Regions from separate parts of the Alteromonas sp. ABV4_150 genome, predicted to be linked through region 1. Evidence: predicted binding sites of a transcription regulator. Region 1 holds the regulator's gene; each other region holds the start of a gene.
What was found. Region 1 encodes sigma-54, which starts transcription at its own class of promoters, with help from an activator protein. Its sites were predicted from a motif close to GTTGGCACGNNNNTNGNNT; they were not measured.
Positions count from the first base shown of each region.

Region 2: a site for sigma-54 is predicted at 1,494-1,512, ahead of ACYX4M_RS11655 (flagellar assembly protein T N-terminal domain-containing protein). Genes of this name have one in related genera too.
Region 3: a site for sigma-54 is predicted at 1,675-1,693, ahead of glnA (glutamate--ammonia ligase). Genes of this name have one in related genera too.

Region 1 covers NZ_CM149971.1:812,171-815,361, forward strand. The annotation lists gene lptA (lipopolysaccharide transport periplasmic protein LptA) at 1-421, shown strand, start outside; gene lptB (LPS export ABC transporter ATP-binding protein) at 424-1,149, shown strand; gene ACYX4M_RS03500 (RNA polymerase factor sigma-54) at 1,223-2,704, shown strand; gene hpf (ribosome hibernation promoting factor) at 2,735-3,022, shown strand; gene ptsN (PTS IIA-like nitrogen regulatory protein PtsN) at 3,036-3,191, shown strand, end outside.
Region 2 covers NZ_CM149971.1:2,690,780-2,693,970, forward strand. The annotation lists gene ACYX4M_RS11650 (transglutaminase-like cysteine peptidase) at 1-82, opposite strand, end outside; gene ACYX4M_RS11655 (flagellar assembly protein T N-terminal domain-containing protein) at 250-1,431, opposite strand; gene ACYX4M_RS11660 (LPP20 family lipoprotein) at 1,716-2,201, shown strand; gene flgN (flagellar export chaperone FlgN) at 2,315-2,746, opposite strand; gene flgM (flagellar biosynthesis anti-sigma factor FlgM) at 2,803-3,132, opposite strand.
Region 3 covers NZ_CM149971.1:638,403-641,593, reverse strand. The annotation lists gene glnA (glutamate--ammonia ligase) at 199-1,608, opposite strand; gene typA (translational GTPase TypA) at 2,068-3,191, shown strand, end outside.

The DNA of each region.
Region 1 (3,191 bases):
TGGTAAAAACAAGACGGCCCTGTACAAGGAAGACGTGCTGATTACTCAAGGTTCACTCCTCATTGAAGCGGATGAAGTAGAAGTTATTGCTACTGATGGCAGCGGCCGAGAAATATTTATCGCCCGAGGGAACCCAGCAAGCTACTCTCAATCACTAGAAGACGGTACACCGGTATCAGCCAAAGCTAATGAAATTCGCTATGAGGTGGTTAATCGCACTATTTCTCTGGCCGGTAATGCTGAACTACAGCAAGATTCTAGTAAAGTACAAGGGGATAAAATTACGTTCGATATGATTACTGAACAATTGCTTGCAACAGGTGGCGCCGGTGAAAATGGTGAAGGTCGAGTAACAACAGTGTTTACTCCTGACACTATTCGTAAAACGTCGTCTAAGAAAGACAACGAGGGCAATGAATAGCAATGGCAACTTTGAGCGCTAAAAACCTTGCTAAATCGTATAAATCGCGACAAGTCGTTCGCGATGTGAGTCTTTCAGTTTCTACTGGGCAAATTGTCGGTCTTCTTGGCCCAAATGGTGCTGGTAAGACCACCACTTTTTACATGATTGTTGGCTTGGTCAACCTAGACAAAGGCAAGATTGAAATTGATGATAGTGAGCTTACTCACCAGCCAATGCATGAGCGCGCACGCCGCGGTATAGGCTACCTTCCGCAAGAAGCGTCAATTTTTAGAAAGCTTACGGTACATGAAAATATCATGGCCATTTTGCAAACCCGTAAAGATTTAAATTCACAACAGCAAGAAGAAGAAGCTGATGCACTACTTGATGAATTTAATATCAACCATATACGTAATAGTACGGGCATGAGTTTGTCAGGGGGAGAACGTCGTCGAGTTGAGATTGCTCGCGCTCTGGCAGCGAAACCACAATTTATTTTGTTAGACGAACCATTTGCCGGTGTTGATCCAATATCAGTTAATGATATAAAGAAGATAATACAGCATCTTCGCGATAGGGGTATTGGTATCCTTATCACGGACCATAACGTACGCGAAACATTGGATGTTTGCGAAAAGGCGTACATTGTGAGTCATGGTGAGCTTATTGCGCAAGGAACCGCGGAACAGGTTTTAAGTAATCAAAAAGTAAGGGATGTATACCTAGGCGAACAATTCAGGCTATAGTTAATGTAACCGAATTGTCATTTTTCAGTTTCGCTCTGGTATATTCAATTTAGAGCATTTAAATAAGACGTAGATGAAACCATCTTTACAGCTAAAATTTAGCCAACAACTTACCATGACACCTCAGTTGCAGCAGGCTATCAAGCTGCTGCAGCTTTCTACACTTGATCTCCAGCAAGAGATTCAAGAGGCACTCGACTCTAATCCACTGTTAGAAGTGGAAGAAGGTAACGACGAGCCACAAGTAGAAAAGAACAATGTCGATAGTGACGATAGTGCAGCTGAAGCGACAGCTTCTGCATCAAGCGACACGCTAGAAGCAGGAGATGCACTGGAGAAGAACGACCTTCCGGATGAGCTGCCTATCGACAGCACCTGGGACGAGTACTACTCCGCCTCTTCTGCGCCTGCGCCTGGCCCGTCTAATGATGACGAACAAATCTTCCAAGGTGAAACTACCGAAGACATCCAAGAGCATTTACTTTGGCAAATGCGCCTGACTCATTTTTCAGATACTGACCGTGCTATTGCCACAGCTATTATCGACTCAATTGACGAGTCGGGTTATCTGACCGTTACCCTTGACGATATCTTAGATGCTGTTAATGACGATGACTTAGAAGAGCCTATCGAAATGGACGAAATAGAATGTGTGCTTAAGCGCATTCAAATGTTCGACCCCATTGGTTCAGGTTCTCGTACACCTCAAGAGTGTCTTATGGTGCAATTGCGCCAGTTTTCAGAAGACACACCGTGGCTTACTGAAGCGAAGCAGCTTATTGAGGAATATTCAGACTTACTGAGCAGTAAAGACTACCGCACGCTAATGCGTAAGAGCCGATTGAAAGAAGATCAGCTGCGAGAAGCAATGCGTTTACTCCAAACCTTGAATCCTCGCCCAGGTAGTGCTTTAGTTACTAAAGAGCCTGAGTACGTTATTCCTGATGTCTCAGTAACCAAGAAAAATGGCCGTTGGGTGGTTGAGCTGAACCCCGACAGTCTGCCTAAATTAAGCGTAAATCAACAGTACGCAGCAATGAGTCGCCGTGCCAAGAATAGTAGCGATTCACAATTCATCCGCTCACACATGCAAGAGGCCAAGTGGTTCATAAAGAGCCTAGAGTCTCGTAACGATACCTTGATGAAGGTTGCAAATTGCATTGTGCAGCAACAAATGGGCTTTTTTGAGCACGGCCCGGAAATGATGAAACCAATGGTGCTAAATGATGTCGCAGAAATGGTAGATATGCACGAATCCACTATTTCACGTGTGACAACGCAAAAATACATGCATACGCCGCGTGGTATCTTCGAGCTGAAGTATTTCTTTTCAAGCCACGTTGCAACCGAGTCAGGTGGTGAGTGTTCATCCACAGCGATTCGTGCATTGATCAAGAAGTTAGTGGCTGCCGAAAATCCTAGCAAGCCGCTAAGTGATAGCAAGATTGCTTCGTTGTTGGCCGAGCAAGGCATAAAAGTCGCTCGGCGAACAATAGCAAAATACCGGGAATCGTTATCGATCCCGCCGTCGAACCAACGCAAAAGCCTTATCTAACTGGGCTTAATAATATAAGGAAGACGAAATATGCAAATCAACCTTACTGGTCATCATGTCGAAATCACCGACTCTTTGCGTAATTATGTCGATACGAAGTTCAGCAAACTTGAACGTCACTTTGATCACATTTCTAATGTGCATGTCATCCTGAACGTTGAAAAATTAAATCAAAAAGCCGAAGCGACCGTTCATTTAAGTGGCGCTGAAGTATTCGCATCCTCAGAAAATACCGACATGTATGCGGCGATTGACAGCATGGTTGATAAACTCGACCGGCAGGTAATCAAGCATAAGGAAAAACTGAAAAAACATTAGTAGTTAATTGAGTATGGATATACAAGCCATCGTAAGTCTGGACCGCACCGAGTGTGCGGTTCAGTGTAATAGTAAAAAGCGAATTCTTGAGATCATCGCTGATATCGCTGCCAAGCAGAACGATAACATCGACCAGGCAACTGTTCTAAATAGCTTGATGGCTCGAGAA
Region 2 (3,191 bases), 1.9 Mb from region 1:
CATAGTGATCCCTCAGTTGTTGTCCAGCCAGTAGCAAGGCTACTAATGCTAAGCAGTGCGACGCAAACAGAGAAAGGGTCATATTTTTATTATGTAGGTCATACTAAAGTATAAGAGAGAGTACTGGTCTCTTTCTGAAGTTTAAGTATTAGATACTATACGTAGTTATAGGTATAACACGGGTCTGTTGATATTCCAACCCCGTTATTCCAACCCCAGTGACTTACATTTAATAAAGTGAAAACTGATTTACTTCTTAACTACAAAATCATTTTCCTGAATATTCGCAGTAATTCCAGACGCTGCGTTGACTATCACAGATGAATTGCCATAAGCTTTATCAACAATAAAAGTACCGGGGTAGAGCGTATATTGAAGATATTTTCTACCGCGATTGTCGACCACCTCTTTGGCCTGATAAAGATATAGTTCATCTTTTTCAGAAATGCCATTATCTCGCCCAAGAGATATTGAAATTCTGTTGTTCGCAATATTGATAACGCGACCAGTAACAGGTTGGCAGGCTGTCGCTTCTTTAATGTCTTCTATCAATTGGCTGATTGACCCGTCTATTGCTTGACCGTAGCGTGACTGCCAAAAGGTTGATGAAAATTCGTCAACGTCTTCAAACCTATCAAACGTCCACTCTTCGTTAGTATCGTAAGAGGAGCTGAACAGCAGGCCGCCGTTTATTCCGTCATAAACTTGTACAGACATCGCAAACGAACGATGTGAGGTGTCGCTTCGCCACGGTGTAAACACGGATGCCTCTTTTGGCGTAACGCTTAAGTCATCAATAACCCCGATAATTACAAATTGCGTGTTGCTTTGATCTGATAGTGTTCGTACGTTTTTGTCGGTATAGCGGCTATCAAATTTTGCCGTATGGGGAGCAACGTAAGTTAGACTGAGATTATCCGTCTGCTCTTGCATTACCTTTGCTAAACGGTGTGTAAACGCCTTATCAAAATGCGAAATACTTCCTTGGGTTAATTGCGCTCTGTTTCTTATTCTAAAGTGAGTAGTTGCAAAGTGCTTTTCGTCGTTCTGCGCTGAGCAGACTTTTCCTTTTGGAAAAATGTCTGCACGCACACTAACTGTCATTACATCGCCATCATAAGTTTCACTCACGAGTTCTAACTGCTCGACCTCACCCGTTGAGCGAATAGTCATTTCTTCGTTTTTCAAAAGCCCATTTGTTAGTTTGGCTACGCTTTGCACCGATGCCCCAGCGAACAACATAGCTTGTTTAAGCGCCTCTTGTGTTGCTGCGTGTTTTGCGGCTTCTTTGTCACCATTCATTACTACCGCTTGTCCCGTGGCTTCGTACCAAACGGCATTGGCTTGCCCCGCCACTAGAACAAGTAGGCAAACTACCGCCATGACTCTACTTAAACATGCCATTTGCGTTGTTCTGATTGTTTGTCGCACGTCGCACCTCTGTGGTTGCTTAGCTATTGCGCTTAGACAATGTCGTAATCTATATGGAAACTATGCGAAAAAAGTGCCAATTTAAGGGGAGGTCAAATTTGAAAGAAAATGGGCGCATTTTTTGCTTATTTCACTATTACCAAGATATGTGACTACAAAGCGTCTTTATGGAGTTTGGTGTTATTCATAACGCTTTGTTGAAATGCGACTAGCTTATAAAGGTAAATAAGGTCAATATTTAGATGTCACTAACTCACTATTGATGCACACAGAGGTTTTAAGTTATGTGGTTGAACAGACAAAAGAATTCAAAGTTACTCTTGCGGTCTTCCATGTTTAGCCTGGCAATATCATTGAGCAGTTGCGGCATTATTGATAAACACGTCGAATGGGAAACCGTTGAGCCTGAAACTTATCCTGTTTTAAAAGCGGTAGGCTATGCGCCAATTTCATCGCAAAATGGCGAGTCCGACAGCATGAAATTGATAATGGCAATGAAAGCGTCAAAATTAGATGCATACCGTGAGTTAACCGAGCAGGTTTATGGTCAAAAAATTGAAGGTAGACAGTCTGTATCGGGTCTTATTGTTGACAGCGAAACATTACGCGCGTCGGTTGAGGGAGTAATTAGAGGTGCCGAGGTTGTTAAGACTTATCCTGTGGGAGATGATACCTACGTTACCGAGCTTTCTCTGGATATGAAGCAGGTTTACGATATTTACTTGTCGACTGCAAAGCCACGTCGAGTGAAGGATGTGAAGTATTACTAGAAACAAACCCAAAAAGGAGCTGGACCAGCAAACTTATCATGGAGTAAATGAAGGTGCGTAGTCACAGAGTTAAACTAACAGCCGATGGGCATAATAAACAGCGACGTAGATAACTAAGCACTCACTCCAGAGCCTAAGGTTCCGCCTTTCGGCTTTCCTTTTTTGTCATAAGTGAGTGACTCTTTTGCTCGAACTTCCATCATCAAATTCCGCAAATGTGTGAGGCGTAGCTGTCCTTGCTCAACGGCTTTTTGATTGACCTGTGTTCGATATTTACAATCTTCGAGAAGCTTCTTAGCGTCAGCCATTAACGCTTTGTCTTCCTCCGACATTGAATTCTCACTGCTGATAGCACTTTCAATCTCGGCGTCCAAAGTTTGTATGGACGTTAGAAGGTCTGCTTTTTCATCCAACAAATTCATTAAAGATTCTGCATCACGTGAACTTATTAGCTGCAGTTCTTTTTCAAGCAGCGTCGCTAGTGAAGTCATTTGCTCCACTTGACGTGATAATGCTTGAGTTAACTGGCTCGCTTGTTCTGTCACTGTACTTATCTCATTAACCGTGTCTGTTGAAAAGACCTTAATTTCTTCGCGTCGAATTACTTAGTCCCAAAAATCTCGGATTCTAGTTTCGCTATTTTATTAGCAAGCACTTCAGGGTTGACTTTGTACTCACCACTTTGGATCGCTTTCTTTAAGCGATCTACTTTTTCCTGATTAACAGGCGCCTCAGTTCCTTTCTTCTGAACTTGATTTAGCTGCTGAGCAGACTGTGTCAAAGAAACAGAATCTTGTCTTGGCGCTTGTGCGGTTTGTGCTGATTGCGCTGAAGCTTGTTGTTGAGATTGTTGCGTTTGATTTTGCTGCGCAACTTTCCCATTATCAACGGGTGTTTTGGGTAACCCATTGTTTATATTGTTAATTGCCATATCCAGTCCTCACTACTTTTTTGCCTCTGTAATTAATATCGGCCATTTGGCAAATATCT
Region 3 (3,191 bases), 170 kb from region 1:
TTACTACATTGGTAGACTGGCTCTGTCTTTGAGCCTATTAAGTGATAGTTAAAAAAGATTTGCGTTTGGCTGGCTGCTCTAATGCCGCAAACATAGATATTATTTTTTAACATCACCCTATGGACATAGTAGTTAATTAGCACCCATAAAAAAAGCCCGCAGAGCGGGCTTTAGTATATATCGCTATACAGTGTGTTATTACACGCTGTAGTACATGTCGAACTCAACTGGATGAGTTGTCATGTTAAGCTTAGTCACTTCTTCAGACTTAAGGTCGATGTAAGCATCAATCATGTCGTCAGTCATCACGCCACCGGCTTTGAGGAAGTCACGGTCGTTATCAAGTGCTTCAAGTGCCATTTCAAGCGAACTTGCAACAGTTGGAATTTCAGCCGCTTCTTCTGCAGGTAGATCGTACAAGTCTTTATCCATAGCATCGCCAGGGTGGATCTTGTTTTTGATACCGTCAAGGCCAGCCATTAGCATTGCAGAGAATGCAAGGTAAGGGTTAGCTGTTGGGTCAGGGAAACGTACTTCAATACGACGCGCTTTATCGCTAGTTACGTGTGGAATACGAATTGATGCAGAACGGTTACGCGCAGAGTATGCAAGCATTACCGGCGCTTCGAAGCCAGGAACTAGACGCTTGTAAGAGTTTGTAGAAGCGTTGGCGAAGGCGTTGATTGCACGCGCGTGTTTAATGATACCACCGATGTAGTAAAGTGCTTCTTCAGAAAGACCTGCGTATTTGTCACCTGCGAAGATGTTCACGCCGTCTTTAGAGATAGACTGGTGACAGTGCATACCAGAACCGTTATCGCCAACAAGTGGCTTAGGCATAAAGGTAGCAGTTTGGCCGTATGCGTGTGCAACGTTGTGTACCACATACTTGTAAACTTGAATTTCGTCCGCTTTCTTAACTAGCGTGTTGAATTCACAAGCGATCTCGTTTTGACCCGCTGTCGCTACTTCGTGGTGGTGCGCTTCAATTACTAGGCCCATCTCTTCCATAACCATACACATAGCGGCACGGATGTCGTGAGCAGAATCTACCGGAGGTACTGGGAAGTAGCCGCCTTTAACGCCAGGGCGGTGAGCCATGTTGCCGCCTTCGAATTCTTCACCTGAGTTCCACTTTGCTTCTGAAGAGTCAATCTTGTAGAACGAGCCAGCCATATCTGTGTGGAAACGCACGTCGTCGAAAAGGAAAAACTCTGGTTCTGGACCGAAGAAGCATGTGTCGCCGATACCTGTAGATTTCAAGTACTCTTCTGCGCGACGTGCTACAGAACGTGGATCACGCTCGTAACCTTCCATTGTTGAAGGCTCAACAATGTCACAACGGATGTTTACTTGTGTTTCTTCTGCGAAAGGGTCTACAACGCAGCTATCTGCGTCTGGAAGAAGAACCATGTCTGATTCATTGATGCCTTTCCAACCAGCAATTGAAGAACCGTCGAACATTTTACCTTCTTCGAAGAATTCTTCATCAACAACACTTGCAGGAATTGATACGTGTTGTTCTTTACCTTTGGTGTCGGTAAAACGTAAATCTACAAACTTCGCTTCACTTTCTTTAATCAGCTCTAATGCCTTATCTACTGACATCGTGTCCTCCAGGTTTAATGTAAAAATGCGGAATGATCAGCTTCACCCCAACAGTGGCAAAAGTTAAAGCGATTATCATGCCATTTACAAGCATGCCGATTTTTGCGGCATAGACAGGCATCTATCACTTCCATTTGAATAGGCTTGCACCATTATAGTGCGGCAGCGCTCTATTGTGGTGCTTAATTCTTACTTTTATGTCATCTAGCCTAGATCACTTTGTATCACATCACCACTGTATATGTTCAATTCGGTGCAATTGGGATGGTTGTTTTTTGAACTAAAGAGATAATTCTAATAAAAGTGACTTCTAATCAAAAAAAGGTGCGCAAACGTCGTGGTTTTTCTGTACAATCCGCGCAAATTTCTCTATCTGCATTTTTTTGCAACAAATCTAATGCAGACTTATTCGATTCCCGAATTAAGTTGGCATCGATTTACACAGGCTCTATATTAAGCATGAATACCACTGATATTAGTAAATTGCGTAATATCGCAATCATCGCCCACGTTGACCACGGTAAAACCACCCTGGTAGACAAACTGTTACAGCAGTCTGGCACCCTTGAATCCCGAGGCGAGCAAGAAGAACGCGTAATGGACTCGAACGACATCGAGAAAGAACGTGGCATTACCATCCTAGCTAAGAACACAGCGATTAACTGGAACGACTACCGTATCAACATCGTAGATACTCCAGGACACGCTGACTTTGGTGGTGAAGTAGAACGTGTAATGTCAATGGCTGACTCTGTACTTCTACTTGTAGATGCACAAGAAGGCCCAATGCCACAAACGCGTTTCGTTACGCAAAAGGCATTTGCTCAAGGTCTTAAGCCAATTGTTGTTATTAATAAAATTGACAAGCCTGGCGCACGCCCTGATTGGGTAATGGACCAAGTGTTTGACCTTTTCGATAACTTAGGCGCAACTGATGAGCAGCTTGACTTCCAAGTTGTTTACGCTTCTGCACTAAATGGCTGGGCATCTCACGATGCAGACGAGCCTCAAGAAGACATGAATGCACTATTTGAAACTATCGTTGAGCAAGTTTCTGCACCTGATGCAGACGTAGACGGTCCTTTCCAAATGCAGATTTCTCAGCTTGATTACAACTCATACGTAGGTGTAATCGGTGTGGGTCGTGTTAAGCGCGGTTCAGTTAAGCCAAACCAACAAGTAACGGTTGTTACTGCTGATGGAGAAAAGCGCAACGGTAAGGTTGGCCTAGTATATGGTTACCTTGGTCTTGCTCGTCATGAAGTCGAATCAGCGCATGCTGGCGACATCATTGCTATCACAGGTCTTGGCGAACTTAAGATCTCTGACACAATCTGTGACCAAAATACAGTTGAAGCGCTTCCTCCGCTTACGGTTGATGAGCCTACTGTAACTATGACCTTCCAGGTAAACACGTCTCCGTTTGCGGGTAAAGAGGGTAAGTATGTAACGTCACGTAACATCCTAGAGCGTCTTAACGACGAACTAGTACACAACGTTGCGCTTCGCGTTGAAGAAACGCAAGACCCTGATAAGTTCCGCGTATCAGGTCGTGGTGAACTTCACCTAGGCATTCTTATTGA